3 regions of the Rummeliibacillus sp. JY-2-4R genome follow, and region 1 is predicted to be linked to each of the others. Evidence: riboswitches for the same ligand, from Rfam matches in the RefSeq annotation. Region 1 holds a riboswitch; each other region holds the start of a gene.
The links. Region 1 has a riboswitch for cobalamin ahead of cobT (nicotinate-nucleotide--dimethylbenzimidazole phosphoribosyltransferase). Riboswitches for the same ligand answer to the same signal wherever they lie in the genome.
Positions count from the first base shown of each region.

Region 2: linked by a shared signal. The riboswitch ahead of ACWV26_RS01295 (ribonucleoside-diphosphate reductase subunit alpha) and the one ahead of cobT (nicotinate-nucleotide--dimethylbenzimidazole phosphoribosyltransferase) in region 1 are both predicted to bind cobalamin.
Region 3: linked by a shared signal. The riboswitch ahead of ACWV26_RS09325 ((2Fe-2S) ferredoxin domain-containing protein) and the one ahead of cobT (nicotinate-nucleotide--dimethylbenzimidazole phosphoribosyltransferase) in region 1 are both predicted to bind cobalamin.

Region 1 covers NZ_CM132623.1:1,699,685-1,710,648, forward strand. Annotated here, with positions in the region: gene ACWV26_RS08235 (ECF transporter S component) at 1-304, opposite strand, end outside; gene ACWV26_RS08240 (MFS transporter) at 704-2,047, shown strand; gene ACWV26_RS08245 (hypothetical protein) at 2,099-2,341, opposite strand; gene ACWV26_RS08250 (hypothetical protein) at 2,525-2,803, shown strand; gene ACWV26_RS08255 (hypothetical protein) at 2,929-3,324, shown strand; gene ACWV26_RS08260 (hypothetical protein) at 3,632-4,705, shown strand; cobalamin riboswitch at 4,758-4,938, shown strand; gene cobT (nicotinate-nucleotide--dimethylbenzimidazole phosphoribosyltransferase) at 5,018-6,067, shown strand; gene ACWV26_RS08270 (cysteine hydrolase family protein) at 6,227-6,784, opposite strand; gene ACWV26_RS08275 (hypothetical protein) at 7,032-7,727, shown strand; gene ACWV26_RS08280 (basic amino acid ABC transporter substrate-binding protein) at 7,981-8,781, shown strand; gene ACWV26_RS08285 (amino acid ABC transporter permease) at 8,797-9,537, shown strand; gene ACWV26_RS08290 (amino acid ABC transporter ATP-binding protein) at 9,534-10,256, shown strand; gene ACWV26_RS08295 (hypothetical protein) at 10,318-10,964, opposite strand, start outside.
Region 2 covers NZ_CM132623.1:260,931-271,894, forward strand. Annotated here, with positions in the region: gene ACWV26_RS01265 (metallophosphoesterase) at 1-405, shown strand, start outside; gene ACWV26_RS01270 (undecaprenyl-diphosphate phosphatase) at 518-1,345, shown strand; gene ACWV26_RS01275 (response regulator transcription factor) at 2,233-2,952, shown strand; gene ACWV26_RS01280 (sensor histidine kinase) at 2,942-4,291, shown strand; gene ACWV26_RS01285 (PepSY domain-containing protein) at 4,288-4,983, shown strand; gene ACWV26_RS01290 (PepSY domain-containing protein) at 5,056-6,372, shown strand; cobalamin riboswitch at 6,475-6,653, shown strand; gene ACWV26_RS01295 (ribonucleoside-diphosphate reductase subunit alpha) at 6,838-9,060, shown strand; gene ACWV26_RS01300 (ribonucleotide-diphosphate reductase subunit beta) at 9,076-10,116, shown strand; gene ACWV26_RS01305 (TIGR00266 family protein) at 10,197-10,964, opposite strand, start outside.
Region 3 covers NZ_CM132623.1:1,922,160-1,933,123, reverse strand. Annotated here, with positions in the region: gene cobK (precorrin-6A reductase) at 1-78, opposite strand, end outside; gene ACWV26_RS09335 (sirohydrochlorin chelatase) at 75-977, opposite strand; gene cobJ (precorrin-3B C(17)-methyltransferase) at 994-2,664, opposite strand; gene ACWV26_RS09325 ((2Fe-2S) ferredoxin domain-containing protein) at 2,944-3,309, opposite strand; cobalamin riboswitch at 3,465-3,657, opposite strand; cobalamin riboswitch at 3,882-4,066, shown strand; gene ACWV26_RS09320 (energy-coupling factor ABC transporter permease) at 4,240-4,998, shown strand; gene ACWV26_RS09315 (energy-coupling factor ABC transporter substrate-binding protein) at 4,998-5,306, shown strand; gene cbiQ (cobalt ECF transporter T component CbiQ) at 5,293-6,084, shown strand; gene ACWV26_RS09305 (energy-coupling factor ABC transporter ATP-binding protein) at 6,081-6,935, shown strand; gene trpA (tryptophan synthase subunit alpha) at 6,993-7,775, opposite strand; gene trpB (tryptophan synthase subunit beta) at 7,775-8,974, opposite strand; gene ACWV26_RS09290 (phosphoribosylanthranilate isomerase) at 8,955-9,590, opposite strand; gene trpC (indole-3-glycerol phosphate synthase TrpC) at 9,587-10,378, opposite strand; gene trpD (anthranilate phosphoribosyltransferase) at 10,375-10,964, opposite strand, start outside.

The DNA of each region.
Region 1 (10,964 bases):
CTACGATAAAGCCCTGTAAGCCACGAGATACAAAAGTAATCGGTGCCCACAATGTCCAACCAGATACTAAGTCGAATAATCCCATCCCAAAAGCTCCAGCAATTGCACCAGTTTTAGGACCGAAAAGAATCGAAATGATAAAGAGCATGGCGGTGCCCAAGTGAACCAAACCACCATTAGCTGCAATCGGCAGTTTAATATTTAAAAGAAGTGTTGCTACGAAAACAAGTGCAATACTCAATCCGCTTAAAACCAAATTAAATGTTCGTGATTTGGTAGTAGAATGACCTACAGTACTTTGCATATTAAAACCTTCTCCCATGATGTATTCAAGGAATAGTTGCGCGCAAATTCCAAAGACTCTGAATTCCAACTTGTTGAATCAGTTATCTTAATTACTCATAAGATTAGCACTGGATTGGTCTTAGTGAAAGTGTCAAATTTGCAAAAAATGTAGTGGTCAGTTTTAAGCGGTTAATGAATGCTTAAGAATTATAAATGCCATAGAAACTAAGTCGTATCTATGTTTTTATCGAAAAATAATAGTGAACTATTAATATTCTATTAATTAATAATTTTCTGAATTTATATTGACAGTTTTCCTATTAAAAGATAATATTTTCTTTATAGTGAACAATGTTTACTATATAGGGAATGATGAGGGAGAAATGTGTGATTTAAAATTAAATATGGGGTGGTAAATATGAAAAAATACAATGTAAATGAACTGATAGAAAAGCAGCATTTTAATGGTTTTCATGCTCTGATTATTTTCAGCTGTGCGTTCATTATGATTTGTGATGGATATGATATGTTTATGTTTGGGACAATTGTACCTTCATTGATGGATGAGTGGGGAATCACTTCTGTTGAGACGGGAAGAATCGGAAGCTTTGCTTTAATTGGTATGATGGTCGGTGCATTATTTTTTGGGCCATTAGCCGATCGAATTGGACGAAAAATAGTTATTTTAATATGTACATTTATTTTTTCTTTGTTCACATTTACTTCTGGATTTTCACACGATGTTACTTCATTTGGCATTCAACGTTTAATTGCAGGTATTGGACTTGGAGGTGCAATGCCAAACCTAGTTTCATTAGTAACTGAATATGCACCAAAAAAGTATAAGAGTATATTTGTTGCCATTATGTTCAGTGGGCATCCATTAGGTGGTGTAATAGCTTCTTTCGGTGGACTAACTATCCTTCCTAACTTTGGATGGAGAGCAGTCATTTGGGTAGCGATTCTACCTATTATATTATTGCCGATTATTTATAAAACGCTTCCAGAATCACCAGCGTTTTATATCCTACGTAATAAAAAGGACCAATTATTGAAAGTTTTAAATAAGCTTGACAAAGAAGGCAATTATACAAATAAAGATGAATTTGTCATTCCAACTAAGTTAACAAAAGGCGTACCTGTTAAACATTTATTTAAAAGTAATCGCGCTCTTAGTACCATCATGTTTTGGGTTGCCATTTTCATGTGTTTATTGGTTATGTATGGTTTAAGTACATGGCTTCCAAGTATCATGATGCATGCAGGCTTCGAATTAGGCTCTAGTATGTCGTTCTTGCTAACATTAAATGCTGGGGCATTGATTGGTTCGATTATAGGCGCTTGGTTAGCAGACCGTTTTGGATTAAAAAGAATGGTATTTCTATTCCTATGCGTAGCATTCGTAACTCTTACCGCGCTAAGTTTTAATCCACAAGCAATGTCCTTATACATTCTTATTTTCTTAGCGGGAGCAACAACTACAGGAGCTCAAATCATAACAAATGCTTTTGTATCACAATATTATCCAACAGAAATACGTTCTACAGGATCCGGTTGGTCTCTCGGTATAGGTAGAATCGGTGGGATGCTTGGACCAATATTTGGAGGGATTTTACTTGCAGCTCAATTAGCTACTCAATTAAACTTCCTAGCTTTTGCAATTCCATGTATCATAGCAGCAATCGCTATTCTATTTGTACAGGAAAAATATAGCCAAAAAGAAAAAGCAGTGTATAACGAAGCAGAAGTATCTTATAATTAAAAACAGCACAAAACCCCATCCACGAACAATAGTGGATGGGGTTTAACTGTTTTAATGATCATTTAGGCTATTACTATAATATGAACTAGGCTTTACTAAATCCTCTTCCATTTGATCTAAAATATCATCAAGCTCTTGCTTCGTTTTAGGGTTAATCAACATCATATAATCACTTGCAGATTTATGATTATAATTATAAGAAGCCGCTGAAGCAGGGAGAGTTGAACTAGATATAAAGCCTAATAATAACATTGGAATGAATAGTAAAGTTAAACGTTTCTGTTTTTTTCTCATACTATTTAAACTCCTAACGTAATGGATTTGTTAAAATGTTTTGATATTAGTCTACCCGGAATTTTAGATTTAAAAACAAAATTAGATAATAATTCATAGTTTATAGATAAAATAGAGACAAGACATTTATAGTTAACTGTTTAAAGTTATCATGTGAAATGAATGAAAGAAGGGGTACTTATTTTGATATTAAAAGATGTTTGTCAATGTGAATACACGAATTCACTTAAACTAGAAGCTGATTATTGTGCAGATCCAATTTGGTGCAATAATTGTGGCTGGAATCTAGATATTGATGACTTCCCACTATCAGATGAACTTCAAGAAGAATTATTCCAATGGACACTACAATATAAGAAAATGCCAAAAGATAAGCATAATAAAATGGGACTAAATCTTACTGAAAAAGTAAAAACGGAGTTAGGTTCAGATTTTACAATTGTGTTTAAAGCTGACAAATAGTTTTCAAAAAGAGTTGTTTAATGAAGAGATGTATTGAGAAGCATGCTTTATTTTTACCTGCGTAACACTTTTTATTATCCCTATGTATAGTAAGAATATCAAAGGGATGATAAGGAGGAATAACAATGCAAAACATAGAAGTTCAAGTGGAAAAATGGTATAGAGAAAATGTAAATCAAGAAGAGATTGATAGAAAAGTTATTGCCACGCTAGATTATGTAAAGAGAACCAGATCCGAAATGAAACACTTTATGATTTTTGTATATGAATTTGTTAAACCGCAACCAAAAAAGATTGAATCACGTAGAATATTTTTGGATAGGATTTTATTTCAAGAAGAACCGCACTATACTAAAGCGCAAAATTCTATCAGATATAAAGAAGTGATGAAAGATTATCAAGTAGTCAAAAAATTAGTAACAGAACAATTCAATCAACACTCAATGCTTATTGACAGATATTATGTCGATTTTAATGCAGCGGATGGTTGTCTTGGGGTAATCTGTTCTGCATATGTTTAATCAATTCAAGCATAGAAATTACCTTAGGCTAGGGACTTTTTTTAGTCTGTAGTTTATTTGTTATGCAATGAAACGTTATAAAGGGTCTGATTATATTCCTATAAATAGAATAAAATAGGTATATAGTATATACTCTCCTGTCATATTATTATATTATGTAAGAATACTGTTAGAAAGGAGTGGGCAGCTTTTTAGCAAGATAATTAAGCTTATTTCTACATTCATGTTTTGTAAATCTAAATAACTGAAGATTCTATTAAACAACTAGATAAAATGAACGTAGAAATAAAATATGGAGGGAAAAAGGTTGAAATTGATGAAATTTTTCGTTTTACTGAGCGTCCTATTAGTGAGTACGCTACTTCCAACCAATACATTTGCAGCGACGAAAGAAATGTATTATCCCGTTGCAGGGACAGCCAAAAATTCTCCTGGGATTTATAAAGCCGTTCCAAATGGAAAGTCTTCTGCTGTATTGAAGGAAAAAGTTTATACTTTAGTAGATGCAAAAAAGCCACCGATTAAATTAAATGATGTAAATTTCTTTTTAGTAAATGGTAAATTAGCAGATACCTCGCAATATGATCCATATTCAGCAAATGTAAAACCAATTCGTGATGTACAAGCAGTTGGAAAAGATGTATATTTTACTAAATTTGTATTTGATAGTATCTATGCTGGTAGTTGTGGTGGCGGTGGAGCTACTATTCTTGAAATCTATAAACGTGCAAGCAATGGAAAAGTTAGTAAGGTTGTAACAGATAAAGTTTCCTCAGATGCTAAAAATGCATTTGTCATAACCGGCAATTCTATGTACTATGCAAAAATAGTCAACGAAGCGATGGGGAATTTTACAATTGTTAAGTCTTCTTTAAGTGGAAAAAGTAAACAAACCCTTCAAAAAGGTGTAGACGACTTTTGGGTTAATAAGAAATCAATTTATTTTGTAAAAAGCGGTAAGTTATATCGTATGGATTTGAATGGGAAAAGTTTAAAATCAATTACTTCCAAAGAAAAATTATATGGTAATACTGGTTGTGGTGAAGGAAATTATTCAGTATCCAATAATGGTATGATAATCAGATCATATAGCGATAATAGCAACTATTTCTTAGATTTTACAAAATTAACGATTACAAAACTTGCAAAAACAGTCCAAGGCAATGTATTAGACGTAGACCTTCAGAGAAAACGCTTAATTGCTATTACTTATGGTGATAATGAGGCGAGTGTTTATGCTCTTTATGATTTTAATGGTAAACGAATTAAAACTTTAAAAAGCTTTAATTGGGATAAAGGACCACAATTCTATTCTGTAGATGTTAAAACAGGACAACTTTTATATATAGAAGATTCTCGATTAAAACAAATTAAATTTTAAAATGTAATAGTATTGCATTCACACTACTACTCTAGTATCATTATTAATTGAAAATTCAATAAAAGTATAAGGTGCCCGAATTTTTAGGGAGAATAGGGAATGAAGTAAAATCTTCAGCGGACCCGCCACTGTAGGGGAATCGTTTGTCGGAAATGCCACTGGATTAAATTCTGGGAAGGCCCGATGAAATCATGACCCCGAGCCAGGAGACCTGCCTTATAACTTGAAATGAACAGATGATGGAAAAGTCTGCGGTTTATTTGTGATGCAAATAAACTGCAGGCTTTTAATTTTTATTCGGGAGAGATGAAAATGAGCTTATTACAAGAAACTATTGAAAAAATTGAAGACTTAGACAAAGAGATGATGTTAAAAGCAAGACAAAGAGTGGATAGCCTCATCAAACCACCGACAAGTCTAGGGAAATTAGAAGAAATTGCAGTTCAACTTTCAGGGATTACTAGAGAAATATTCCCTAAAATTGATCAAAAAGCTGTCATTGTTATGGCAGCGGATCACGGTGTTTATGTAGAAGGCGTTACAAGTAATCCGCAAGAAGTAACATTTGCTCAAACTCTTAATATTGCAAAAGGAATCACTGGAGTAGGAGCTATCGCAAAAATTTCTAATGCAAAAATCGTAACAGTTGATATCGGCGTTAAGGAAGAAATCACAAATGATGCAGGTGTCATCAACCGAAAAATTAAAAAAGGAGCAGGGAATATTGCCCAAGGACCTGCCATGACAAGAGAAGAAGCAATCAAAGCTTTAGAGGTAGGCATAGAAATTGCAACTGCAGAAATTCAAAATGGTACCAATTTGCTAGCCACTGGAGAAATGGGTATTGGTAATACCACGCCAAGTACAGCTATTCTATCTGTATTAGCTCAAATTGACCCAGAAGGAATTACCGGTAAAGGAGCCGGACTTGGTCAAGGCGGATTAGCACATAAAATAGAAGTAATAAGAAAAGCCATTGAAATAAACCAACCAAATCCACATGACGGCATAGATGTCCTAGCGAAAGTAGGGGGCCTAGAAATTGCTGGAATGGCAGGTGTCATGCTAGCAGCTGCAGCAAACCGCGTTCCAGTAATTGTTGATGGTCTAATCTCCACAGTCTCAAGCCTAATCGCAACAACTATCGAACCAAAAGTAAAAGACTATCTAATCACATCCCATGCCACAGACGAACCAGGCGGTAAAAAAGCAAGTGAACTACTAGGCAAAGAACCAATGCTCAAAATGGATATGTGCCTAGGCGAAGGATCTGGAGCTGCCCTAGCCTTCCCAATCATCGAAGCCTCATGTAGTATGATGAGAAATATGGCTTCTTTTGAAGAAGTAGGGATGGAGATTTAATTTTTAGCAAATTGTTAATTAAAAGTAGTTTATAAAGTTGATTGTAAAGCGAGAAAACATAGTTTGATAAAGTATAGGGTATTGCAGTATAAAAAATCCCAATTTCTTAACTAGAAATTGGGATTTACTGATTTATTAAAACGAGATACAATTCTCTGATTATCGAAATTCGTTGTGAATAGGTGTAAACAAATCCTCATTCGTATTTCTAACGATTGAAAAATTATCAACATTATAATGGCCATGAAGAATTTCGTTATGGTGAAGAATAATTTGACTTGCAGATAAATTTTTTGAATCAGAAGTCGAATGACCATCTCCAACTAATGTAACATCAAAATTATTGACTGTTGCCGTTCGAACAGCTGTATCAATACAATGCTCTGTTTTACATCCCATAATCACCAGATGCTTAACACTATTTTTATTTAAATGTTCTAGTAATGGAGTTTCATAAAAAGAATTTGTAGCAGCTTTATCAAATATGGTAGCAGCAGATGGAACTTGAATATCCTTATGTATTTGAAACCCAAGTCCTTCTCCCTTTGAAACATCTAAATCTCGTATAAAAACAATAGGAATGTTCTCGTTTTTTGCTTTATCAATTACAGTGTTAATGTTAAGAATGATTTTCTCTTTCTCAAAAACCCCATGTTCTTCAGTATTACCCTCAATTAAATCCTGTTGAGCATCAATAATCAACAAAGTTTGTTGCAATTATTTTTCCTCCTTATGCATTTATCAATAATTTTTTGAGCTACACATTATATTTCTTCAAAAATTTATTTATACCCTCTATCGTCTAAAGTAAATTAATGGAATTTGCATCTGTAATTCTTTATTCAACCCTTATTCAACCTTCCTGTAATTTTTGGGAATTTTTACTATTAACTCATGTTACAATGGAAAAAGATTAAGTTTGAACATAACCAAGCGTAGTGCAAGCTAGAATGGGAGGAAAGTGATGAAAATTAAACGAATTCTTATGATGATTTTTCTTAGTATTTTTCTCGCTTCTTGTAGCAGTTCTTTGGAGAATTTGAGTAAATGTCCTGACGCTGCAATAGACTATGCGGATGTATTAATGATGAATGGTATAATATATCAACATCATTCACCTGAGATAGAAGATGAAAATAAACAAATAAAGGTTGAAAAGGGGCAGAAAATAGGAGAAGTCAGGTATAAATTGGCGAATCATGCCTGTAGTAGCTATAAAATGAAAAACGGAGATTCTACTTTTATGGACATAGGAACACCCATATATATAGTAAAAGGATATCCTTCATCATTTCTAGTTTTAGCAGACAACCAAGTGTATGTGTCGGAGCAAAATAAAAATGCAAAAACAGCAAATGAATTATATCCCTTAAAAGAATTTGCAAAAAAAATATATATTGAAAGCACAGAAGATGGAAGAAGATTGCATACTTTTTCATCCTCCTCAACAAAAGAATTTACCGAAGCATGGGACGATTTAAAAATAAAAAATGTCGACTACAAGGATGAAGAGTTAATATTCTTGGAGATTGAACTGAAAAATGGCGTATCTTATAGACTTTCTTATGCTAAAAATTCTAATGTATTTCTTATTGGCGTTAAAGGCAATGAAAAAATAAAAACTATTATTCAAAAAGAACAAAAGAAGATGGAAAAATAAATTGTTCTTTATTAATATATTCTAATTAGTTTAAAAAAGCTGCGGAGAAACGAAAGGAACTTTTTCAGAGAAGATTTAACAAAATAATAAGTGATCATTAATAATTATACAAAAATATTATATTTTATAAATTATCAGAAAAATAAATATTGTTTAAATATTAATAATTTTATATAATCATACTTAACTAGGGATATTTCTAATAATTAGGGAAATTCTTACCAAATAATATCAAAAAGATGAGGTGTTAGTAATGAAAAAGAGAAAAAAGTTACTTTCGATTTTTGCAATTCTATTTGGGATTCTAATGGTTTTATCAGCATGCGGGACAAAAGATGGAGCTAAAACATCTGGTGCTTCAGGTAATTCAGGGGACAAAATTACAGAATTAGTTGGTGGTACATCTGCAACTTTTGCGCCGTTTATTTATTTAGATAGTAGTCAAAAACTTTCAGGGATTGACGTTGATGTTTTAAATGCAATTGGTGATGAAATGGGTGTCAAAATTAAGCTAAACAATGTGGGTTGGGAACCAATCTTCCAACAAACAACAAATGGGGAAGTTGATTTCGGAACAGGTGGCATTACAATTACAGATGAACGTAAACAATCTTATGACTTTACAGATCCATATTATGAAGCAACATTATTCATCGTTGTAAAAGAAGGATCATCTATTAAATCATTGCAAGATTTAAAAGATAAGAAGATTGCTGTTCAAATCAATTCAACAGGTCATGTTGCAGCACAAAAACTACAAGGTAAAGCAAGCCCTAATATTATGGCTTACGAAGACCAACCAATTGCATATAAAGAAGTCATCAACGGTACAGCTGATGCAGCAATTGCAGATAATGCGGTTATTACTGAATACTTGAAAAACAATCCTGATGCAAAATTAAAAACAATTAAAGACCCAGCGTTCGCAAAAGAATATTATGGGTTCATGGTGAAAAAAGGAAATAAAGAAGTATATGATATTTTAAATGAAGGTTTAAAGAAAATCAAAGCAAATGGTAAATTAGCTAAGATTACTAGTCAAGAACTTAAATAATTGGGGGTATTTCAGATGAACTTCTTGGGATTACATTGGGATATAATCTGGAACTACCGAGACATGTTTTTACGTGGTATCTGGGTGACAATCGTGTTAACCATATGTGGTTATTTCGGTGGTCTAGTACTAGGTGTTTTATTGGGACTTGGTAAAACATCCAAAAAGAAATGGATTTTTTGGCCGACGAAATTATATGTTGACCTTTTCCGTGGGACACCGATGCTTGTTCAAATTTTAATCATTCACTTAGCTGTTATTCCATCTATATTCGGCCAATCGTACGGTTTTATGGTTTCGGGTATAACCGCACTGATCCTAAATAGTGCCGCTTATAATGCTGAAATTATTCGTGCGGGGATTCAGTCCATTGGTAAAGGTCAAATGGAAGCAGCTCGTTCACTTGGTTTAACACATAGTCAAGCGATGATTAAAATCGTATTACCACAAGCGTTTCGTCGAATGATTCCACCACTCGGAAATGAATTTATCGCATTATTAAAAGACTCTTCACTTGTTACAATTATCGCGGCAAATGATATTTTATATGCAAGTAAAGTTGTTGTAGGTGCATACCAACGTTTCTGGGAGCCATATTTGACAGCGGCTGTTCTGTATTTAATCTTAACTTATATCGTAACTAAAATTATTGCTTACATCGAGAAACGATTTAGTAATAACTACAATCCAAGAAAGAAAAAATCAAGACAAACCAATCTGCCGCAAAACGAAGATGAAGGGCGGACTGCAGCATGATTCATATCAAAAGCTTACACAAAAACTTTGGAAATCTTGAGGTATTAAAGGGAATAGATTATGAAGTAAAAGAAAAAGAAGTCGTTTGTGTGATTGGTCCATCCGGTTCTGGTAAAAGTACATTCTTGAGATGCATTAATTTGTTGGAAGAAATTACGGATGGAGAGATATTGATTGGAGGGGTAAAAGTCAATGATCCCAAAACAAATATCAATGAAATCCGAACAGAAGTAGGGATGGTATTTCAACAATTTAATTTATTCCCTCATATGACGGTGCTTGATAATATTACGATGGCTCCAATGAAAGTTCGGAAAATCACGAAATCAGAAGCTGAAAAATTAGCTCTCGAATTATTAGATAAAGTAGGACTTAGGCAAAAGGCAGATAATTACCCAGAACAACTTTCTGGTGGCCAACAGCAACGCGTTGCGATAGCACGTGCCCTTGCAATGAAACCAAAAATCATGCTTTTTGATGAACCAACATCTGCTCTCGATCCAGAAATGGTAAACGAGGTACTTGATGTAATGAAACAACTTGCTGATGAAGGTATGACTATGGTAATCGTCACACATGAAATGGGTTTTGCTCGCGAAGTAGGTGATCATGTCATATTTATGGATGGTGGCTACATTGTTGAACAAGGAAAGCCAGAAGATATATTTGGCACTCCACAAAATGAACGAACAAAAGCATTCTTAAGTAAAGTATTATAATACCTAAAAAAGCTCTATTCCCTACATAATGGGATTAGAGCTTTTTGCTAATTGAAGTTCATCATTTAATAATACAATCATATTTTTTTGAAGGGAACTCAGCTCCCAACTTTTTGACCTTAACTTTCGCATCATTGATTAAAGATTTAGCCTTTTCTTTTGTTTTTGTGTCTAATGGTGCGGATTTTCTTTCATGCTTAGGAAAATCAATACCAAGTGCCTTTAATTGCTTATGGGCCTCCTCTTTTGTTATAGCACCAGATCTCACATTCTCCATAATCTTTTTGACTTTCACTTTTGTATTTGCATCTAAATTTTTAAATATTTCATGTCTAGGATGCTTAGAAAATTCGACACCAAGTGCTTTTAATTGCTTATGGGCCTCCTCTTTTGTTATAGCACCAGACTTCACATTCTCCATAATCTTTTTGACTTTCACTTTCGTATTTTCGTCTAAATTTTTAAATATTTCATGTTTATGATGTTTAGGAAATTCTATGCCAAGTGCCTTTAATTGTTTATGAGCCTCATCTCTTGTAATGGTACCTTCTTTTGCTTTTTTCAAAATTTCTTTTGCTTTTGCTTTTGTATTTTCATCGAGATTTTTGAATAACTCGCCTCGGGCAGGATGCTTATGAACTGGAACACCTATTTTAGCTAGATCTGCATCTAATTTACTTAAAATTGTATCTACCTTTTGCTTAGTTT
Region 2 (10,964 bases), 1.4 Mb from region 1:
AAAAAGTCGGGCGTAACAATTTTGCAGGATGAAACAATTTGTGTTGCTGATTCGTTTTACATTACAGGTAGGGAAGACAAAACAAACAAAGATCGCAAAACTTTACAACAACTATCTTCTATTGTGAATCATCAATATCCATGGTTTGTCATGGACCATACACCTTCAGATTTAGTTACACCTGTTAAACTAGGCGTGGATTTACATCTTTCAGGACATACCCATCTAGGACAATTGTGGCCAAATCAGTGGATTACAAAGAAAGTCTTTGAACTCGATTACGGATACATGTTGAAAAAGACAACCCATATTCTAGTGTCTTCTGGTTTTGGCTTTTGGGGGCCACCGATTCGTACGAATAGTAGATGTGAGATGTGGGTAGTGGATGTTGAATTGATTGATTAATTTAATGAAATCTTAAGAAACCTTCTCATCCTAGTATGATATGATAGTTTTGCTCAAGTAAAATTGGAAGCATATGTTTTCTTAAATAAAAAAATAGAATAAAGGAGATACTATGGACTTTTTAGAGTTGTTAAAATCCATTATTTTGGGTTTTGTAGAAGGTATGACTGAATTCGCCCCTGTTTCATCTACAGGTCATATGATTATTGTGGATGATATGTGGTTGAAAACGAAAGACTTCTTAGGAGATTCTTCTGCTAATACATTTAAAATTGTCATCCAATTAGGATCCATTTTAGCTGTAGTGGTTGTAATGTGGAAACGAATGTTAAGTCTTATTGGTCTATATAAAATAGAGGGGCAAAGACCACATCATCGATTTAACCTATTGCATGTTATTATCGGGGTTATTCCTGCTGGTGTATTAGGTGTGTTATTAGAGAACTTCATTGATAGTCATTTATTTGGTATTAAGCCAGTAATCTTTAGTTTATTCTTTGGTGCATTATTTATGATTGTAGCAGACAAGTTTGGACCAAAGAGACCATCTGTTACTTCTTTAGATGATTTATCTTATGGGCAAGCATTTAAAGTGGGACTTATTCAATGTTTATCATTATGGCCAGGATTTTCTCGTTCTGGCGCGACAATTTCAGGTGGTGTATTACTAGGCTTAGATCACCGCACAGCATCTGATTTCACCTTTATCATGGCTGTGCCAATCATGGCGGGTGCTAGTGGTTTATCACTTGTAAAACACTTTGACCAAATCAATTTCGGCGACATGGGCTTCTATATCATAGGATTTATCAGTGCATTTGTCTTTGCGTTGATTTCTATTAAATTCTTCTTAAAACTAATATCAAAAGTGAAATTAGTACCATTCGCTATCTATCGTATTGTATTAGCAATAATACTTGCTATTATTGTTTATATGTAATTAAAAAGAGATTGTCTGATAAGTATATATTAAAAAATATAGTATAAAATTGATAAAAAGCTGTTTTTCTATTTTTAATAGTAAAAACAGCTTTTTTTGATATGTATATTAGTCTTCGAATGCTGAAATTCCTTAGGAGATTAATAAAATTTTGATTTGAATTTTTAATGTAGATTAGTAATCCAAAGATTATTGAAGTGGAATTGAGCTGCGACTCCCAGCTAGAAAAAGCGAGACAGGTGAGACCCCGCATCGAAGTGTGGAGACTCACAGCTCGCTTAGCTCGGAAAGCGAAGCTAATTCCACTTCTATTTAAAATTAAATTAGTATTAAATAGTTTATCAATACAATAAAAGGTTGAGGAGGATAAAAAATAACGCTCGACTTTACCGGAAATCAACCTATTAGAATTACCGATAATTTGTCGTTAATTCTAATCAGAAAATCAATTAGTATATCCTAGACAGTCCTTTTTCAAATTTGAATTCTCATCATTTTATAATCAATACATGGTACCATAAAGTGAAACTCAAATCAGTAGGGGCTTTCGACGTACAGGATGTACTAGTGCCAACGTTGCCACAGGACGTGGCGTTTTTAGTTGGCCTTTCCTCACTGATTGTTAGTCCCGTTCTACTGTCGTTAAGATCGCAGAGCGTACGCTCTGCGATCAATCGACAGTACGAACCCGATTAGTTCAACTAAACCGCTACTAACGCATCGGTAAGTTTCACTGTATCTCACCAATCAGGCGTTTACGGGCAGTTATCTCAACTGCTGCTTCTTCGAATTTTCTAAAGCCTTGAGATGAGAGTTTTACTGCTCGTTAACGCGGGATAAACGTAAGACGATAAATATTTAAACAAAAAATAGCAGGTGAATACAATATGCCAGAACGTATTTTAATAATCGAAGACGAAGAAAAAATTGCCCGCGTTTTGCAATTAGAATTAGAGTTCGAAGGCTATGAAACAGGAATTGCTCACACAGGCTTAGACGGACTTAATTTATACCAAGAACAAAAGTGGGACTTAGTATTATTAGATATCATGATGCCTGTAATGGATGGTATTAAAGTGCTAAAAAGAATCCGAGCAATAGAATTGACAACACCCATTATTATGCTCACTGCAAAGGACGAATTGGATGATAAAGTATCAGGTTTAGACCAAGGCGCTAATGACTATATTACAAAACCTTTTGCAATAGAAGAATTACTAGCCCGTATACGTGTGGCATTACGATTGAACAAGAACTATCAAAAAACGGATACATCTACTAAAAAACAAGATTTATTTTTGCACGAGTATGGTGGGCTTTCTATACATGAAAAAACGCGTGAAGTAATAAGAGACGGGGATTCAATTAATCTAACACCTCGGGAATTTGAACTTTTGCTCTATTTGCTAAAGCATCCCAAACAAGTACTTACGCGCGAACAAATTTTAGATAGGGTATGGGGATTCGACTATTATGGAGATACCAATGTTGTGGACGTTTATATTCGATATGTCCGTCAGAAATTAGATAAAGGTAGCAATAATCCGCTCATCCATACAGTGCGCGGTGTAGGCTATGTGCTAAAGGAACAAACAAATGAAGCTTAAGACAAAAATACATATATTCTCGACCTTACTAATGTTGATTATCTTAGTACTTACTACAATCGGTATCTATTTTATGTACAAGAAGATGGCATATGATACAGAATATCAGCAATTGTTAGATGAATCGAAGGAACTTGTAACATCGATTAATCAGACAAGCTCCTTTAACGATCCTGCAACTATTTTAAGAGCATATATTCCAGTGAATGGTGCCATTCGTATTGTAGACCATACTGGAAAGTTAATCGTTAATGTGCAATCGATAGAAGGTATTGAAAATTACAATCCTGAGCTACTTCTTAACAGCTATCGAGTAGAGGATTATCAAAGCAAAGCCATCTTATCGTTTAATGTCCCAGTAATTTGGAAAGATGGTTCTATTGTTTATGTGCAAATGATGAAATCGATGAAAAATGTAACGAATACATTATCGCTTTTACGACTTGTTTTAATTGGGATGATTACATTAGCAGCAATTCTTGTATTACTTTCTAGTATGACACTCGCTGAAATTGTTTTAAGACCCATTCAGAGTTTAACGTCCACAATGAAACGGATTAGTCGATCCGGTACATTTGAGAGAATTGATATGAGTAGAAAGGGTAAGGACGAGCTCGGAGAAATGAGCCAGACTTTTAATCATATGATGGCTCAACTGGAACAAGATTATCGAAAACAGGAACAATTTGTATCAAATGCTTCCCATGAGCTAAAAACCCCATTAACAGTAATAGAAAGTTATGCGCGTTTATTGAAACGTCAAGGCTTTAAAAATAAAGATGTGGCAGAAGAATCGGTAGAAGCAATTTTAAGTGAATCAGTGCGAATGTCTGAAATGATCCAGCAAATGCTTGAACTGGCAAAAAGTAAAGAACGAACATCGCTACAAATGGAAAAGGTTGATGTATATCATTTATTAAACCAAACATTACAGCAAATGCATCAAGCTTATAATCGAAATTTTTATCTACATGGAGAGGGGCCACTATTTATTACAACGCATGAGCAAAAAATCAAGCAATTGTTTTTAATTTTCCTTGAAAACGCTCGTCGTTATAGTGAAGAGGATATTCATGTTTTTTTAACAGCTAATCCCCTCGTTATTAAAATTCAAGATAATGGAGAGGGTATTGCGAAAGAACATATACCACACTTATTTGAACGTTTTTATAGAGTGAGCCAAGATAGAAATCGCAAAACAGGAGGAACGGGTCTTGGACTTGCGATAGCGTCAGAAATTGCTACACAACTCCATATCGATTTATCTGTTGAAAGCACGGTAGGAGAAGGAACTACTATGATTTTGACGTTTAACGAGCAAAAGGAGGAACGCCCATGACTAAAGTAAAGCATTGGACAGTCCTAACGTTTATCGTATTAATCATCATTGCTGTTCTGATCTTATTGTCAATGTGGAGTCATATAACCAACGAAAGTGATAAATCCACTTCAGAAGTTTATAAAACAATCAAGGAAATGTATGGTGGGGAAATTACCTCTTTTAAAAACAATGGAAAAGAGTATGTGATGGAGCTTTCGAAAAACGGTGCGAGATATCATGTAGAAGTTGAAGCAAAAGACGGTAAAATTACTAAAATGGAAAGAACAGATTTAGTAGGATTAAAGCATGAAGATTTAATTTCAGAAGATGAAGTGAAACAAATAATTAAGGAAAATTACGAAGGGAAAATAGTGCAATCACTGTTAAAGACAGAGCAAGATATACTTGTATACCAAGTGCAAATTGTTAATCAGACTAAACAGAAGAAACGAAATGTATTAGTTGACGCGACTACAGGTGAAATTCTAGCTGAAGCGGGGGAAGATACAAAAACTGCTAATGCCATCGTAAGCAAAAAGAAGGCTCAACAAATTGCTAAAAATAGGTTAAATGGTACGATTCGTGATACGACTTATTTTGAAACAAGTAGTGGAGGCTATTATTTAGTGGAAATTGTTTCTAATGGAAAAGTAACAACGTTTCAAATTCATGCAGTAACGGGTAAAATCATGTCTTTTACAAATAATTAGATTTCTAAATAAGATTCACACTTTATAATAATTACTTCAAAGCCACTTAAAAAGAGAATGGAGGGCTGAAAAATGAAGAAAATGATTATTGCATTAATAGTCACTTGCTCTCTAGCGGTTTCGGTTTCTTGTGTTGTGATAGCGCAGAATACGAGCCAACAACATATTTTGTCATCAAAAGAAATCTCTCAAAAAGCTTTAAACTATGCAACCGGGAAAGTATATAAAATTAAACTAGACAATAAAAAAGGTGATCCTGTTTATGTAGTGAGTGTAATGGATAAAAAAGCAAAGTATGAGTTGAAATTGAATGCTAAAACAGGTGAGCTCTTAGAAAAAACAACAGAGTATAAAACCTTAAGCATTGCAAGAGAAAAGATTAGCTTAGAAAAGGCAAAGAAAATTGCTTTAAAATCAGTAAAAGGTCAAATTCTAAGAGCCAAATTAGATAAAAAAGATAAAGTATACGAAATTACTATAGTTAAAGGAAAGCTCAAATATGAAATAGAGATTAATGCGATTACAGGAAAAATTGTTAGTAAAGAAAAAAAGACAGCCATAATTAGCAAAGCAATTAGTTTAAAAAAGGCAAAGAAAATTGCGTTAAATACTATGGGCGGAGTGGTGCAACAAGTTAACTTCAATCGCGATGGTGGTATTTATGAAATTCACGTAGTTAAAAACAAAACGTCTTATAAATTTAATATCGATGCCTATTCAGGAGAAATTATTAATCGTCAAAGTGACGGACCAACAGAACCTGATTCCGAAAACGGAATTGGACTTGAACAAGTAAAGCAGATAGCTATAAACACTGTAGGTGGAGCAGTAACAGAGGCTAATTTAGATCAGGGTAATAATATTTATCAAGTGAAAGTACAAAATGGAGATACTGTGTATGACATTGAAATTAATGCAAATACCGGTGCCGTAATTAGGCAAGAAAAGCAATCTGCTTCTCAAACTTTTGCAAGCTTAGAACCAACATCGATTGGGATTGATAAGGCCAAAGAAATTGCTTTATCCAAAATACCTGGAACAATAACTTCAGCAAATTATAACCAATCAGATGGAGTTTATGTCATTACAATTGCTGCTAATGGCAATGAATATACTGTTGAATTGAATGCCCAAACCGGTGAAATGGTTAGACAAGAGCAAAAAGAAAATAAAGTTTCAAATAATAGTAACGAATCTACTATTATTACAACCGAACAAGCATCTCAAATTGCTTTAACAAAAGCAAAAGGGACTGTTACAAAAATTAATTTAGTAAATAATATTTATGAAGTAGAAGTAAAAGATGGGACGTACTTATATGCAATTAAAATTGATGCGAATACAGGAGATGTCCTAAACTTTGATAAGGAATATGAAACAAAAGACTAATTAATTCCTATTAGAGAGTGTTATTTTCTTTAATTATGCTATTGTACTTGTGTAATATAAACACAATATGTTAGATTGTATATATCGAAAAACACAATATCTAGTATGTGAGCGGAAGTTGGTACCAGCAATGGTTTAATAGGGAATTCGGTTAGAAGCCGAAGCTGTCCCCGCAACTGTAAGTGTGGACATTTGTCAATTAGCCACTGAGCTATGCTTGGGAAGGATGACAAAATGGAGGAAACACAAGCCAGTAGACCTGCCAAATTTTCGTTTTGTGACACTTTCTTCGGGGCCTTAAGAAGTGGAAGTACATAATTCACAGTTGGTTTAGCTTGTATAAATCCCTTACTGTGACTTTATTTGTTTCCATTTCAATTAAAGCGACTATGCTGCCGATGAAGGCAGATAGTCGCTTTCTTTTTGGCTGATACGAATTAGCATAATGAAAAGGAGACTACAAATATGGTAACGATTAAAGAAGAAAAAGAAACGGTATTGCAGAGACTAGAAGATGAATTTGGCCAAGAGGAAATGAGTCCCTTACGCCGTAAGCATGAACGTTTCATGCAAAAACACCCTGATGCAACAGAAAAAGAATGGATAAAAGCATTAGCGCTCCATGCACTAAGTTTTCTCGATGAGGAAGAACCTTATTGGACTTTTGTTGCGGCAAAATTATTGCAAATAGAAATTTATCATGCTGCAGCAGATGTTAGACAAGTTTCAATTGAAAAAATATATCAAGTTTTTCCACAACATATTCGTAAATATGTTGGTAAAGGTCTATATAATCCTGTACTGATAGAAGCATATTCAGAAAATGAACTACAACAATTAGCGGCTGAACTTGACCCGAAACGAGATGAATTATTTACATATATAGGATTAAAGACATTAATAGATCGTTATGTTACGCGTGATTTTGACAAAACGCCAATCGAATTACCTCAAGAGCGCTGGATGATTATTGCGATGACATTAATGCAAAATGAAAAGGAAAATCGACTTGAAAAGGTAAAAGAAGCTTATTGGGCGATGAGTAATCTCTATATGACAACAGCAACTCCTACTCTATCAAATGCAGGTAAAACGCATGGTCAGCTATCAAGTTGCTTCATCGATACTGTAGATGATAGTTTGCAAGGTATATATGATTCCAATACAGATGTTGCGACACTTTCAAAATATGGTGGCGGTATCGGAGTTTACATGGGGAAAGTTAGAAGCAGAGGGTCTTCTATTCGGGGATTCAAGGGCGCTTCTAGTGGAGTCATTCCATGGATTAAGCAATTAAATAATACAGCTGTATCAGTTGACCAACTTGGACAACGCCAAGGGGCAATAGCCGTTTATTTAGATGTTTGGCATAAAGATATTTTTTCATTCCTTGATTTGAAATTAAATAATGGAGACGAACGTATGCGAGCTCACGATATTTTCACAGGCATTTGTCTTCCTGATTTATTCATGGAAGCTGTAGAAAACCGTGAAGATTGGTGTTTATTTGATCCTCATGAAGTTCGTTCGTTAATGGGGTTTGACTTAGAGGACTCTTATGATGAAAAGCGTGGTGAAGGCACATTCCGTAAGAACTATCTTGCTTGTGTTGCCAATACATTATTATCACGTGAAGTCGTTCCAGCAATTGATATTATGAAACGAATTATGCGTAGCCAGCTTGAAACAGGTGTACCATACATGTTCTATCGTGATGAAGTAAACCGCAAGAATCCAAACAAACATGAAGGTATGATTTACTCTTCGAATTTGTGTACAGAAATAGCGCAAAATATGTCAGCAACGGAATTTGAGTCTGTTGAGCTTGAAAATGATCTTATCGTTACACGCCGTAAACCTGGAGATTTTGTAGTATGTAATTTATCTTCCATCAACTTAGGAAGAGCAGTCCCTGAAAACGTATTAGAACGACTTATCCCAATTCAAGTAAGAATGCTGGATAACGTCATTGATTTGAATAATATCCCAGTAAAACAAGCACAACGTACGAATGCACGCTATCGCGGAATTGGTCTAGGAACTTTTGGATGGCACCATTTACTTGCAGTTACTGGTATTGCTTGGGAATCAAAAGAAGCTGTTGAATTTGCTGATCAATTGTATGAGAAAATTGCTTACTTAACAATCCAATCATCTATGAGACTTGCAGAAGAAAAAGGTGCTTATCCATTATTTGAAGGCTCTGAATGGAAAACAGGGACTTATTTTGAAAGTCGAGACTATCAAGATGCAAAATGGAGAGCCCTTCAAAAAGAAGTTGCAACAAAAGGAATGCGTAATGGGTATTTGATGGCTGTCGCTCCAAATTCAACGACTTCTATTATTGCGGGAAGCACAGCAAGTATAGATCCTATTTTCCAAAAAAGCTATTCGGAAGAGAAAAAGGATTATAAGATTCCAGTAACGGTACCAGATTTGAACAAAATGACAACCTGGTATTACAAATCAGCTTATTTTATCGATCAAAACTGGACAATCGAGCAAAATGCTGCGCGTGCACGCCATATTGATCAAGGGATTTCGTTGAATCTTTATGTACAAAATACGATTAAGGCAAAAGACTTGCTGGCACTTCACCTAAATGCATGGAACAGTGGTATTAAAACAACCTATTATGTTCGATCTACATCTGTTGAATTACTAGAATGTGAATCATGTGCAAGCTAAGGGGAGAGATGAATAATGGTTGAAGTAAAAAAACGCGAACTCATGGACAAAAAAGCACCCAATCGCGCTACGGGAATCGTTAATGGACGTTCATCCAATATATTAAATTGGGACGATGTTCAATTTAGTTGGGCATATCCTAAATATAAAAAAATGCTAGGGAACTTCTGGACGCCATTTGAGATTAATATGAGTAGTGATATTAAACAATTTCCGCAGTTAACGAAAGAGGAGCAACAAGCATTTAAAAAAATCATTGGTTTACTAGCACTACTTGATAGTATTCAAACAGATTATGCAGGAAGAATTGCCGATTATTTAACGGATTCTAGTTTGAATGCACTGATGATTATCTTGGCTCAACAAGAGGTTATTCATAATCATTCTTATTCCTATATTCTTTCTAGCCTTGTTTCAAAAGATGAACAGGATGAGGTATTTGACTTTTGGCGTACTGAACCGGTATTAGAAAAACGCAATGACTTTGTGATTAAAGGTTATAAACAATTTGCACAAGATCCAACTGTTCCACATATGTTAGACTCCATTGTCTATGATGTGATTTTAGAAGGGCTATTCTTTTATTCGGGATTTTCGTTCTTCTATCATTTAGCACGCAATCAAAAAATGGTAGCAACAAGTACAATGATCAACTATATCAATCGTGATGAACAATTACATGTTGATTTATTTGTGAAGATTTATAAGGAGTTGTTAGAAGCATACCCGGAATACAATACACAAGAACGTGCAAGTAAGGTTGAAAAAATATTCCGTGAAGCGGCTGAGCTTGAAATTGAATGGGGTCGGGAAGTAATAGGTGATAAAATCGATGGCTTGGATATTGAGGATGTAGAAGATTATATCTACTTCTATGCCAATGTTCGCTGTTCACAACTTGGATATGAGCGACCTTTTGAGGGCTATCGCAAAAACCCAATGAAATGGATTAAAGCTTATGAAGATGTAGATTTAGGGAAAACGGACTTTTTTGAACAACGCTCGCGCCAGTATGTGAAAGTTAATGTTCAAGATAATGGGTTTGATGAATTATAGATTACATAAAAATGCTGCACTAGTCATGTCTTTGACTAATGCAGCATTTTTAGTTTCCCAAAGCTTAAAGTCATTCAGCTTTAATCGTTACTGAAAAGGTCAAAAAGTCCGCCAATTCCTTTTTCGTCTGTTGATGAACCTCCAAATTTCCCTGGTGCTGCAGCAAATACTCTACTCGCTAGTCGGCTAAATGGAAGAGATTGAACCCAAACAGTTCCAGGGCCGCTAAGTGTTGCAAAGAATAAGCCTTCCCCGCCAAATAAAGCAGTTTTAACTCCACCAACAGCTTCGATATTATAATCTACTGAGCCTGTCATCGCCACAAGGCATCCTGTATCAATTCGAAGTTTTTCTCCAGGTTGGAGATCTTTGCGAACAATTGTACCGCCAGCATGAACGAATGACATGCCATCGCCTTCTAGTTTTTGCATAATGAAACCTTCACCACCGAAGAAACCTGTACCTAGTTTTCTTTGAAATTCAATGCCGATGGAAACACCTTTTGCCGCGCATAAGAAAGCGTCTTTTTGGCAAATGATTTTACCATTATATACACTTAAATCCATTGGGATGATTTTACCTGGATAAGGTGCTGCAAACGAAACATGTTTTTTTCCCGTGCCTTCATTTGTAAATGTAGTAACAAATAAACTTTCTCCTGTTACCAAACGTTTACCTGCACCCATTAACTTGCTCATAAAACCACCGCCACGACCAGAGCCGTCTCCAAATAACGTTTCCATACGAATGCCGTCTTCCATCATCATTAATGAGCCTGCTTCAGCCACAACAGTTTCATTTGGATCTAACTCCACCTCAACAAATTGCATATCATCGCCATGAAGCTT
Region 3 (10,964 bases), 220 kb from region 1:
AATTACTTTCAATCCATTGTTTTCTATTTCGATTGCGAGTTCTCTTGCATCACTTGTACCAGCTAACATGAAAATCATTTGTGAACACCTACTAAATGTTCTTCGTGCTCATGGTCATGATGATGGTTGTGGTCATGTCCGTGCTCATGGTCATGATGATGGTGATGTTCTACAAATTCAGCAGCATTTATACGATATTGACAAGTATCGCAATTCATCTTTACTTCACCTTGCAATGATTCTTCAATTCGATCATTTAATACTATTTGTAGTGATTTGTGATAGCCAAAGTAATTCGCTAATTTCACATCGACATTTGGATATTCTGAAGCAAAATCAGCTCGCATTCCTTGCATTCTTTCCATTAAAATACCAGTGAACAAGAAGTAAGGAAGCATCACAATTTTCTTTGCTCCAAGCTTTACGCATCTCTCAATACCTTGTTCAACTGTTGGGAAAGTAACGCCCATAAATGCACTTTCAACAGTGAGCACATTTAATTGTTCCCAAAGCATTCGAGCAATTTTATAGAAATCACTATTGGCATCAACATCGCTACCACCACGACCAATTAGAAGAATCGCTGTATCGTCATTCTTTTCTCCGATGTCAAAACCTTTTTCAACAAGACGTTCTTTCAAGATATCAAAAATACTTTCATGAATTCCTAGAGGTCTTGCATAAAAAATATTTATATTTGGATATTTGGCAATGCCAGCGTCAATAGCAGCAGGAATATGTATCTTCGAATGTCCAGCTTGTAATAAAATAATTGGTACCACATGAATTTCAGTTGCTCCTTTTGCAACACAATTGTCGATTCCTTGAGCAATATTTGGTGATGCAAATTCAAGGAAACAACACTCTACTAGTAAATTTTGATCTAATGTAGGTTTCAACTGTTCAATAAAATTTGTTACTTCCTCATTACCTGCTGCTAATTGACTTCCATGACCTACAAATAAAATGGCTTTCATTGATTTTCCTCCTAAATCAGTCTCCACATGGAGCTGGTTCGATATTAATTTTTGGTGCGATATCTTGATAAACAAATCCTTGTATTTGCTTTACTCTTTTGAAGTATTTAAATAGTCGCTCATTTGGATGTGCATTTTCTTTATACTCTTTGATAATGCTCGTAATCACATCAACGATTTTGTCTGGTTCAATACCTTCCGCTACAGGTTGTCCAGCATGCGCTGTTCTTCCAACGGGTTTTGCTCCCAAGAACAGATCAAATTTCCCTTTTCTATAGATGATGCCAATATCTTCAGTTACCGCTTTATAACAAGCCATTCCGCATCCATTAAAGCCAATTGTTAATTCTTTCGGTAACTGAACGCCACCTAATTTTTCTTGTATTTCTTCTGCATAAGGAATACCACCCGTTTTTTCACCGTCACAGAAATCGCATGCTTTTAATGTCAGTACATCTCCAACTGGTGATAGTAGGAATCCAACTCCTTGTAGCTTATTCGTAATGCTCTCTGGATTTGAAGTTGGAATCTTTAATACGATTTGATGATTTGGTGTATATTCCATTGTTCCTTTTTCTCCAACTACCATTGCTAATGTCATCATTTGTTCAGGTGTGAATTTTTTATTTGCTACACCCGGACTTACGGCTAATTCGAAAATTTCTTCAAAGTTTTGATGTACGTACTGAGAAGTTTTGGGTTGTTCTCCAGTTACACGTTTTAATGCTTCCATCGCCATTTCATACGAGCTAATTTTTGGTAATGAAGGGTTTACAGCTTCATTCATTTGAACATTTGTTACTTTTTCAGCAACTGCAACAGAAGATTGCGCTCGTTGAACACCGGTTTCTTGATCCATCGCCCAAGGTTCTGCTTCTGCTTTTAATCGTTGATGTGGTTTTAAAGATTGTTTCTCTGTGTTCAATGTGTATTTTCTTTGGTAACCACGAGGAGTAATCATTTTATTGTCATAAAGGAAAGTTGAAGAATTCCCAATAATAACTGTTGTTAACATACCAATATCATGATCTAACATTTCCGCTAGATTTGTGATGATAATATGTTGACGATCACGATAAGCGCTTTTTACAAGACCAACTGGTGTTTCAGGAGATCTGTACTGAAGTAGAATTCGTTGTGCCTCTACAATTTGGCGTGTTCTTCTTCCGCTTCGAGGGTTATACAGTGCAATAACAAAATCGGCCATTGCTGCTGCTTCTACTCTTTTAGCGATTAGATCCCATGGAGTTAAATGATCACTCAAACTGATAGTACAAGAATCATGCATTATCGGAGCGCCAAGTAATGAACCACATGAATTAATAGCAGAAATCCCAGGAATTATCTCTATAGGAACCCCATTTGCTTCCGACCACCCTTTTTCGATTAAAACCTCATATACCAAACCTGCCATTCCATAAACACCTGCATCACCACTTGAGATTACAGCTACTTTTTTACCAGCTTCCGCTTGGCGAACGGCTTCTTGCGCCCTGGATACTTCTTCTGTCATTCCAGTACTGATGACAGTTGTTTCATTTTTTATTAAATCTTGAACGAGTTCTACATACGTTTTATAACCAATAATAAAATCGCTATCTTGAAGGGCTTCAACGGCTCTTGTTGTAATATGTTTAAAATCCCCAGGTCCAAAACCAACGACATATAGTTTTCCTTGTTTTGTCACGTGTAATCACTCCCTATATGATTTATCCCGCATTAACCGACAGTAAGACCTTCACCCCAAGTTGAAGGGTTTATATAGAAAATATATGAGGGTCAAATACCAGTAAACGCCCTTTTGATGAGATACAATGAAACTTACTGATGCGTTTGCACAAAGTTAGTTGAACCAATAGAGTTCGTACTGTCGATTGATTTGAAGCATACACTTGAAATCTTAGAAACAGTAGACCGGGATTAACAATCAGTGGGGATAAAACCTTCCACTGACTGAAGTTTCACTTTATTTGCTTTTATCAATTCCAGTTATGGAGGCAACTTTTGGGTTCAGAATCATTTTCCCATCTTTCATTTGGTAGATTGTGTTTTGCTTGTTATGTTGTGTAATACAATCTCTTACAATTTCGCGACCTATTTCAGAAGTCGATGCTTTATACCAGCTTCCTTGCGGATAAGCAATAACGATACAAGCATCCTTACATCTTCCATTACAACGCGTTCTTGTTGTATGAATTTGTTCATCTAAACCTAAGTGTGCAATTTCATCTCGAATTGCCACTGTTATATCTTCAGCACCTTTTCTCATACATGAACTTCCATTACAAATGAATAAATGACTTTTCATACTAGCTAAATTCCAAGTTGTCATATAAATCCTCCAATTCAAAAATTTTCTTTAGAAAAGGAAAGAAAAAAACCTTAATTCAAAGAATTAAGGTTTAAAAACTAGAGAATTCAGAAAATTATCATATGTACATAACAACAATCTGCTTATTAGTCTTTACCTTTCCCTCCGAAAAGTATCATACATTACATTTAAAAGCAGGTTTCCTGGCTTCACTTCACTTTACTCTGATCTCTTCCCAGTCACTAACTTCGACCAGTGAGTACGCATCATTTCATCCATGTAACAGTAGCGGGGGCTGCATCGGACTTAAACCGATTTCCCTATTATCCCTTATATTCTTATAAAGGCACTTTTAAAATTCTATGAAATTGTATAATTTAGTAAATTTAAAACTTAAAACAATCATATACCATTTTTTAATAATTTCAAATATATTTTTTTGAATCAAACAATTTATATGAGTTTTATGTACTTAATTTGTTAGTAATTTAAACTTTTAACTTTTCTATGTTCATCTTTTGTAAAAAAATTTATTTATAAAAAATTTAGTAGAATTGAAAATATAAAAATGATACACTTGGGGAGTAATCTTACAATTCAATAAACTTTATGGTGCTAAATTAGTTTATTTAGCTTAATAGGGAAGTTTGTGAAATACAAACGCGGTCCCGCCACTGTAAAGACGAGTTTTGTTCTTAGATGCCACTGTCAACGATGGGAAGGTTAGAACATAATGATGACTCTAAGCCAGGAGACCTGCCAAAAGTGTGGATTCGATTCAGCCTACGAGGATAGGTGTGAGAATAGATATGCTTTTACATTTGGTATTGGTTTACTATTCGTTTACACTTCTTCAGTTCGAGGAAGTGTTTTTTTATGTCCTACAAAGTATTAAAGGGGTGGCGTCAAATATTATCTAACAAATGAATACGAATAGAGAGGGAAAAATTCATGAAAATAGTAAAAAAATTATTAAATTGGAGACTTATTTATTTTCTTACGGCAATCATGATCGTGCCAAAACCTGCTTTTGCCATGCACATCATGGAAGGATTTTTACCTGTCGAATGGGCCATTTTCTGGTGGGCTATAACTATTCCATTTTTAGTCATTGGATTCCGTTCAATTCGAAAAACAATTATTGAAAATCCGGAAACTAAGATGATGCTAGGTTTATCAGGAGCCTTTGCATTCGTTTTATCTGCACTGAAAATACCATCTGTAACAGGTAGCTGTTCTCATCCTACCGGTGTAGGTCTTGGTACTGTTCTGTTTGGTCCATTTGCAATGAGCATTGTTGGTTTTATTGTTCTATTATTTCAAGCTTTGTTATTAGCACATGGTGGTTTAACGACTTTAGGAGCAAATACATTTTCTATGGCAATCGTAGGTCCGCTTATTTCTTATGGTGTATATAAAGGAGTGGCCAAATTGGGGTTATCATTCTCATTTGCGGTATTTTTAGCTGCTTCTCTTGGTGACTTGGGTACGTATGTTGTCACATCAATCCAATTAGCACTTGCTTTCCCATCAGAAGTGGGTGGCTTCATTGCCTCTTTCACTAAATTTAGTAGTATCTTCGCTCTTACACAAATTCCGTTAGCAGTGAGTGAAGGTATTCTGACTGTTGTGATTATGAATTTTTTACAAAAATACAACTTAGCAGAATTAAATGCGCTAAAAGTATTTAAGAAAGGTGCACAACAATAATGAAAAAAAATCTTCTCTTAATTGCAATTGTTGTTATATTAGCGATTTTCCCTTTGCTTTTTCAAAAGGGCGCTGAATTCAGTGGTGCTGATGCTGAAGCTGAGGCTACAATTAATAAAATTGATATAAATTATCAACCATGGTTTTCAAGTATTTGGGAACCACCAAGTGGCGAAATTGAAAGTTTATTGTTCAGTTTACAAGCTGCTATTGGTGCTGGATTCATCGGATATTTTATCGGACTTTCTCGTGGAAAACATAAAAAATCAGAAGGAAAAGTAGGCAAAGGTAACCATGCTACTCATTGATCAATACGCTTATATCAATCGACTTGCAAAGATCCATCCAGTCGAAAAAATTATATTTGCTATTTTTTTATTATTATTTTCATTATCTGTCAAAGACGAGCTAGTTTCACTAATCACATTTTTTGTAATGAGTTTTATAACAGTTGTTGTAGCTAAAATTCCTTTGTCATATTATTTGAAAATGTTATCCATACCTACTTTTTTTCTCATTAGTAGTTTGATAAGTATTTTAATATCATTCACTCGACAAGCTGAACTAATCCATAGTGCAATTTGGCAATTCCAATTGCACAACTGGACAATTTACATTTCAGAACAAAGCGTTAAATCATGTATCCAATTATTTTTTTCAGTCTTGAGTAGCATAAGTTGTTTATATTTTTTAACGTTAACGACGCCTGTTCATGATATCATGCAGGTTTTAAGGAAATGTAGAATACCTCAATTATTAATTGAATTAATTGAACTTACTTACCGTTTTATATTTGTTTTTTTAGAAAAATCGATTGAAATTTTCCAATCACAAAACTCTAGACTAGGATATTTATCTGTTATCCGTAGTATGCATTCATTAGGGATGCTTATCTCTTCATTATTTGTTCAAGTCTTTCAACGGTCTACAGAATTATCTATGGCCATGAATGCTCGTGGTTACGATGAATCCATAGTTTTTCTTGAAGATTGTTACAAATATTCAAGGAAAAATTGGATCATTATTCTCTTTATCATTTCGCTAATTATGGTTGTTTATTTTCAGTTTGGGGGCACTCTGGTTTGAATGAATTATTTTTTAATATTCAGAATCTAACGCATACATATGCTGATGGGACGAATGCGTTACATAATTTGTCTTTGACAATAGCCAAAGGAAAAAAGATTGCGTTACTTGGTAATAATGGCGCTGGAAAATCTACATTATTTCAACACTTAAATGGTCTTTTGCACCCAACAAAAGGTACGATTTTCTTTCAAAATCAGCCAATAAAATATAATCGAAAATCATTACTTGCATTACGTTCTCACATTGGAATCGTATTTCAAGATCCAGATTCTCAACTTTTCGCCGGAAATGTTCGCCAAGATATATCTTTTGGTCCATTAAATCTTGGTTGGCCAATTGAAAAAGTTACTGAAATGGTTGAATGGGCAATGAAAGAAACAGAAGTAACTCATTTACAAGATAAACCAATTCATTTCTTAAGTATTGGTCAAAAAAAGAGAGTTGCAATTGCTGGAGTGTTAGCAATGAATCCTGATGTATTTATTTTGGATGAACCAACTGCTGGACTTGATCCCTATTATGCAAAGCAAATTTTACACTTATTAAATTCAATACATTCAGATAATAAGACGATTATTTTATCCACTCATGATGTTGATTTTGCCTATGAATGGGCGGATGAGATTATTGTAATGAATAATGGAGAGGTAATTTACCATGAGAATCCATATGATATTTTTCAAAATGAATTGCTACTTAAGAAAGCACATTTAGATAAGCCTTGGATATTTGAAATGGCTCAAGTTTTGCAATCAAAAAATGATTCCATAGAAACCGTAAATCTACCTAGAAGTAAACAAGAGTTAGTACAATTATTAAATTCAAAATTAATCAATAGCTATTGTTAAAAAACACCTCATGATGAATTACATCATGGGGTGTAAGTTTTAAACTTTGGAGGTGATCTACTCTCCTACGGTTACTTTCGGTAGCAATTCTTTAATGAATTCTTTATTTCCTTCGTGGAAAGCTTTTACAATAGCACTTCCAACGATTACGCCATCTGCCATTGCGCCCATTTGTTCAACCTGCTCAGGTGTTGAAATACCAAATCCAGCTAGAACAGGGATCTCACTCATTTCTTTTAATGTTTTGAAATGATCTTCAAGTGAATTTCCAAATTCATTTCGTACACCAGTAATACCATTTACAGTTACCGCATAGACAAAACCTTCTGATGCTTTTGAAATTTTTTCTATTCGCTCTTTCGGACTTGTTAGAGAAACTAATTGGACTAACGCGATTGATGTGTTTTGAAGATGAGCCGTAATAATTTCAGCTTCTTCGACAGGTACATCCGGAATGATTAAGCCACTTATGCCAATTTCTTCAGATTTTGCTACAAACTTTTCAATTCCATATGCGATAATTGGATTGATGTAACTCATGATAATTAGTGGTACTTTGACTTCATCTTTAAACTTCGCAATTTCTTCTAAAATTACGTTTAGATTAACGCCTTCTTTTAATGCACGATTACCAGCATCTTGAATAACAGGACCATCAGCTACAGGATCACTAAATGGAATACCTACTTCAATTGCTGTAACGCCTTCTTGTTGTAAGAAAAGAATTTTATCGCGGAGGGAAGATAAACCACCATCTCCAGCCATAATGTATGGAACAAAAGCCTTTTGTCCTGCATTTACTTTTCCTTCAATTGCTAGTTGTAATGGTTTTGTTATCATTATTTTTTGCCTCCTAGAGCTTCTCTTACCGTTTCAACATCCTTATCTCCTCTTCCTGATAAGCAAATGACAAGAATTTCGTCAGGACTCATATCTTTCGCAATTTCTACTGCACGGTAAATTGCATGAGCACTTTCTAAAGCTGGAATTATCCCTTCAGTACGTGACAATAATTGTAGACCTTCTAATGCTTCATCATCAGTAACAGCGGAATATTGAATACGACCTATATCATGTAAATAACAATGTTCAGGCCCTACCGCTGGGTAATCAAGCCCAGCTGAAATCGAGTGAGCTTCTTGGACAAATCCATTTTCATCTTGCAATAAATAAGTATATGCCCCATGTAATACGCCTTCTTTCAATTCGGCAAAAGCAGATGCATGAAGCCCTGTTTGGATACCACTACCCGCTGCTTCAACACCATATAATTTTACAGTCTCGTCATCAACAAATGGGTGGAACATACCAATCGCATTACTACCACCTCCAAGACAAGCAACTACTGCATCTGGTAGACGGCCTTCTTTTTCAAGAATTTGTTTACGTGTTTCTACACCGATTACTCTTTGGAAATCTCGGACAATTTTTGGAAATGGATGGGGTCCAGTTGCAGATCCTAGGATATAATGTGTATCTTCCACATTTGTAACCCAATAGCGAAGCGCTTCATTGACCGCATCTTTTAACGTACCTCCGCCTTGATCAACGGAAACAACAGTTGCGCCAAGTAATTCCATACGAAAAACATTAAGTGCTTGTCGTTTGATATCTTCTTTCCCCATAAATACAGTACAGTCTAAATCAAAAAGAGCACAAACAGTAGCAGTTGCAACCCCATGTTGACCGGCGCCTGTTTCAGCAACGATTTTCTTTTTACCCATTCTTATAGCCAACAATGCTTGGCCCAATGCATTATTAATTTTATGTGCACCAGTATGATTTAAATCTTCTCGTTTCAAGTAAATTTTCGCGCCACCGATTTTTTTAGTTAAACTTTCAGCAAAGTAAAGTGGATTTTCACGACCTACATAATCTTTTAAATAGTATTGTAATTCTTTATGAAACTCTGGATCTTGAGTAGCTTCCTCGTATGCCTTTTCTAATTCACTCAAGGCAGTCATTAATGTCTCAGGCACATATTGACCACCAAATTTACCATATCGTCCCGGTTTTTGCTCATTTAGTTCTTTCACCATTTAATAAACTCCCCTTTTTAACTGCATTAATAAATTCAGTAATTAATTGATTATCTTTTTGTCCGTCTATTTCTACTCCACTCGAAACATCAACCATATCTGCTCGAGAAATCTCGATTGCGTTTTCTACATTCGCAGCTGTTAATCCACCTGCTAAAATGACTTTTGAATTAATTAATTTTGGATTATTCAATAAACTCCAATCAAATACTTTGCCACTTCCTCCTGCAAACTCGATTCCAGGAGCGTCTAATAATAAATAATCTGTTTCATAGGTTAATGAAAAATCAATATCTTCTTTACTCTTTATAGAACATGCTTTAATCGATGGTAGTCCGATATTCTTGATTTCTTCATTTGTTTCATTACCATGGAACTGTATCAAATCTAGCGGTACTTCATGATAAGCTTTTAATATAAATTCTTCTGATGCATTTACAAATACACCAATTTTCAAAATATTTTCAGGAATTAGTTTCGCTAATTGTGCAGCTTTTTCTATCGAAATTTGCCTTTTACTTTTGGCAAAGACAAAACCGATTGCATCAGCACCTGCTTCAACTGCAGCTTTAACATTTTCCTCTTTCATTAATCCACATATTTTCACCTTGGTCATGGCATCATAACACCTTTTGGCACTTGAAACGATTGCAATGTAGTTTCGATTTGATTGCTACGCATAAGCGTTTCGCCCACAAGAATTGCACTTGCGCCATGACTCGCTACAAACTTAGCATCATCTGGTGTTTTAATCCCACTTTCACTGATTAATACTCGTTCTTCATTGAACGGGAAATGCTTTGAAAGTTCTGCAAAATGGTGTAAATCTACTTCGAATGTTTTCAGATTTCGATTATTGACGCCGATTATTTTCGCATCAATCTCTAAAGCTAGTTGAAGTTCTTTTTCATCATGAACCTCTACCAATATCTCTAAATCTTGATTTTTTGCATATTGATATAGTTTTACTAACTTCTCTTTTGTTAATGCTGCTACAATGAGTAAAATAACGGATGCCCCATTTGCTTTTGCATAGTCAATTTGAATTTCGTCAATGATAAAATCTTTGCAAAGAACAGGTATTTGTACAGCGTGTGTTACATCAAATAAATCCTCAAATGTTCCTTTGAAAAAGGGTGTATCGGTTAAAACAGAAATACAAGCTGCACCAGCGTTTTCATATTGTCGTGCTTGTTTTACCGGTATAACTTCATTATTAATATTTCCTTTTGAAGGTGAAGCTCTTTTAATTTCTGAGATAATTTGCAAACGATTCGCACCTTTTAACTTTTCGTACAAAGATGGTTTTTTTACATGTTCAAAGCTTTGTTGTAAGGATACACTTTTTAATCTTTGAACTTCATTTTCTTTTTCAGCAATAATTCTATCTAATATAGTTGTCATGAGATTTTCTCCTTTTTATGAGCATCGCTAAATGCAATGACAGCTTCTAATTTATCCAGTGCTTTACCTGACATGATCGTATCAATAGCTAAATCCACACCATCTTTGATTTTGTCGACAGTACCATAAGAAAATAGCCCAATTCCTGTATTTAACGCCACTGCATCAAAATATGCATCTCGTTTACCTTTCAATAATTCCCTTAAAATGATGGCATTCTCATCCGGGTTACCACCTCGAACAGCTTCCAATGTTGCTTCTTGTAGGCCTACTTCTTCAGGGCGAAGTGAGAAAGGAATTAAATCATCATGATCTACTAACACAAACTCATTTTGTCCCGCAAGTGATGCCTCATCCATCCCCCCCGCACCAGTTACTACTATTCCTCTTTTACGGCCTAACATTTTCATCACTGTTGCATATTCCATTAGAAAATCTCTACGATAGATTCCTGTAAATTGTGTCTCCAAATCAACAGGGTTTGTTAATGGACCTACAAGATTGAAAATTGTCGGTTTACCGATTTTTCTCCTCACTTGACCAATTCGTTTTAGCTTAGGATGTACATTGGGTGCATATAGGAATG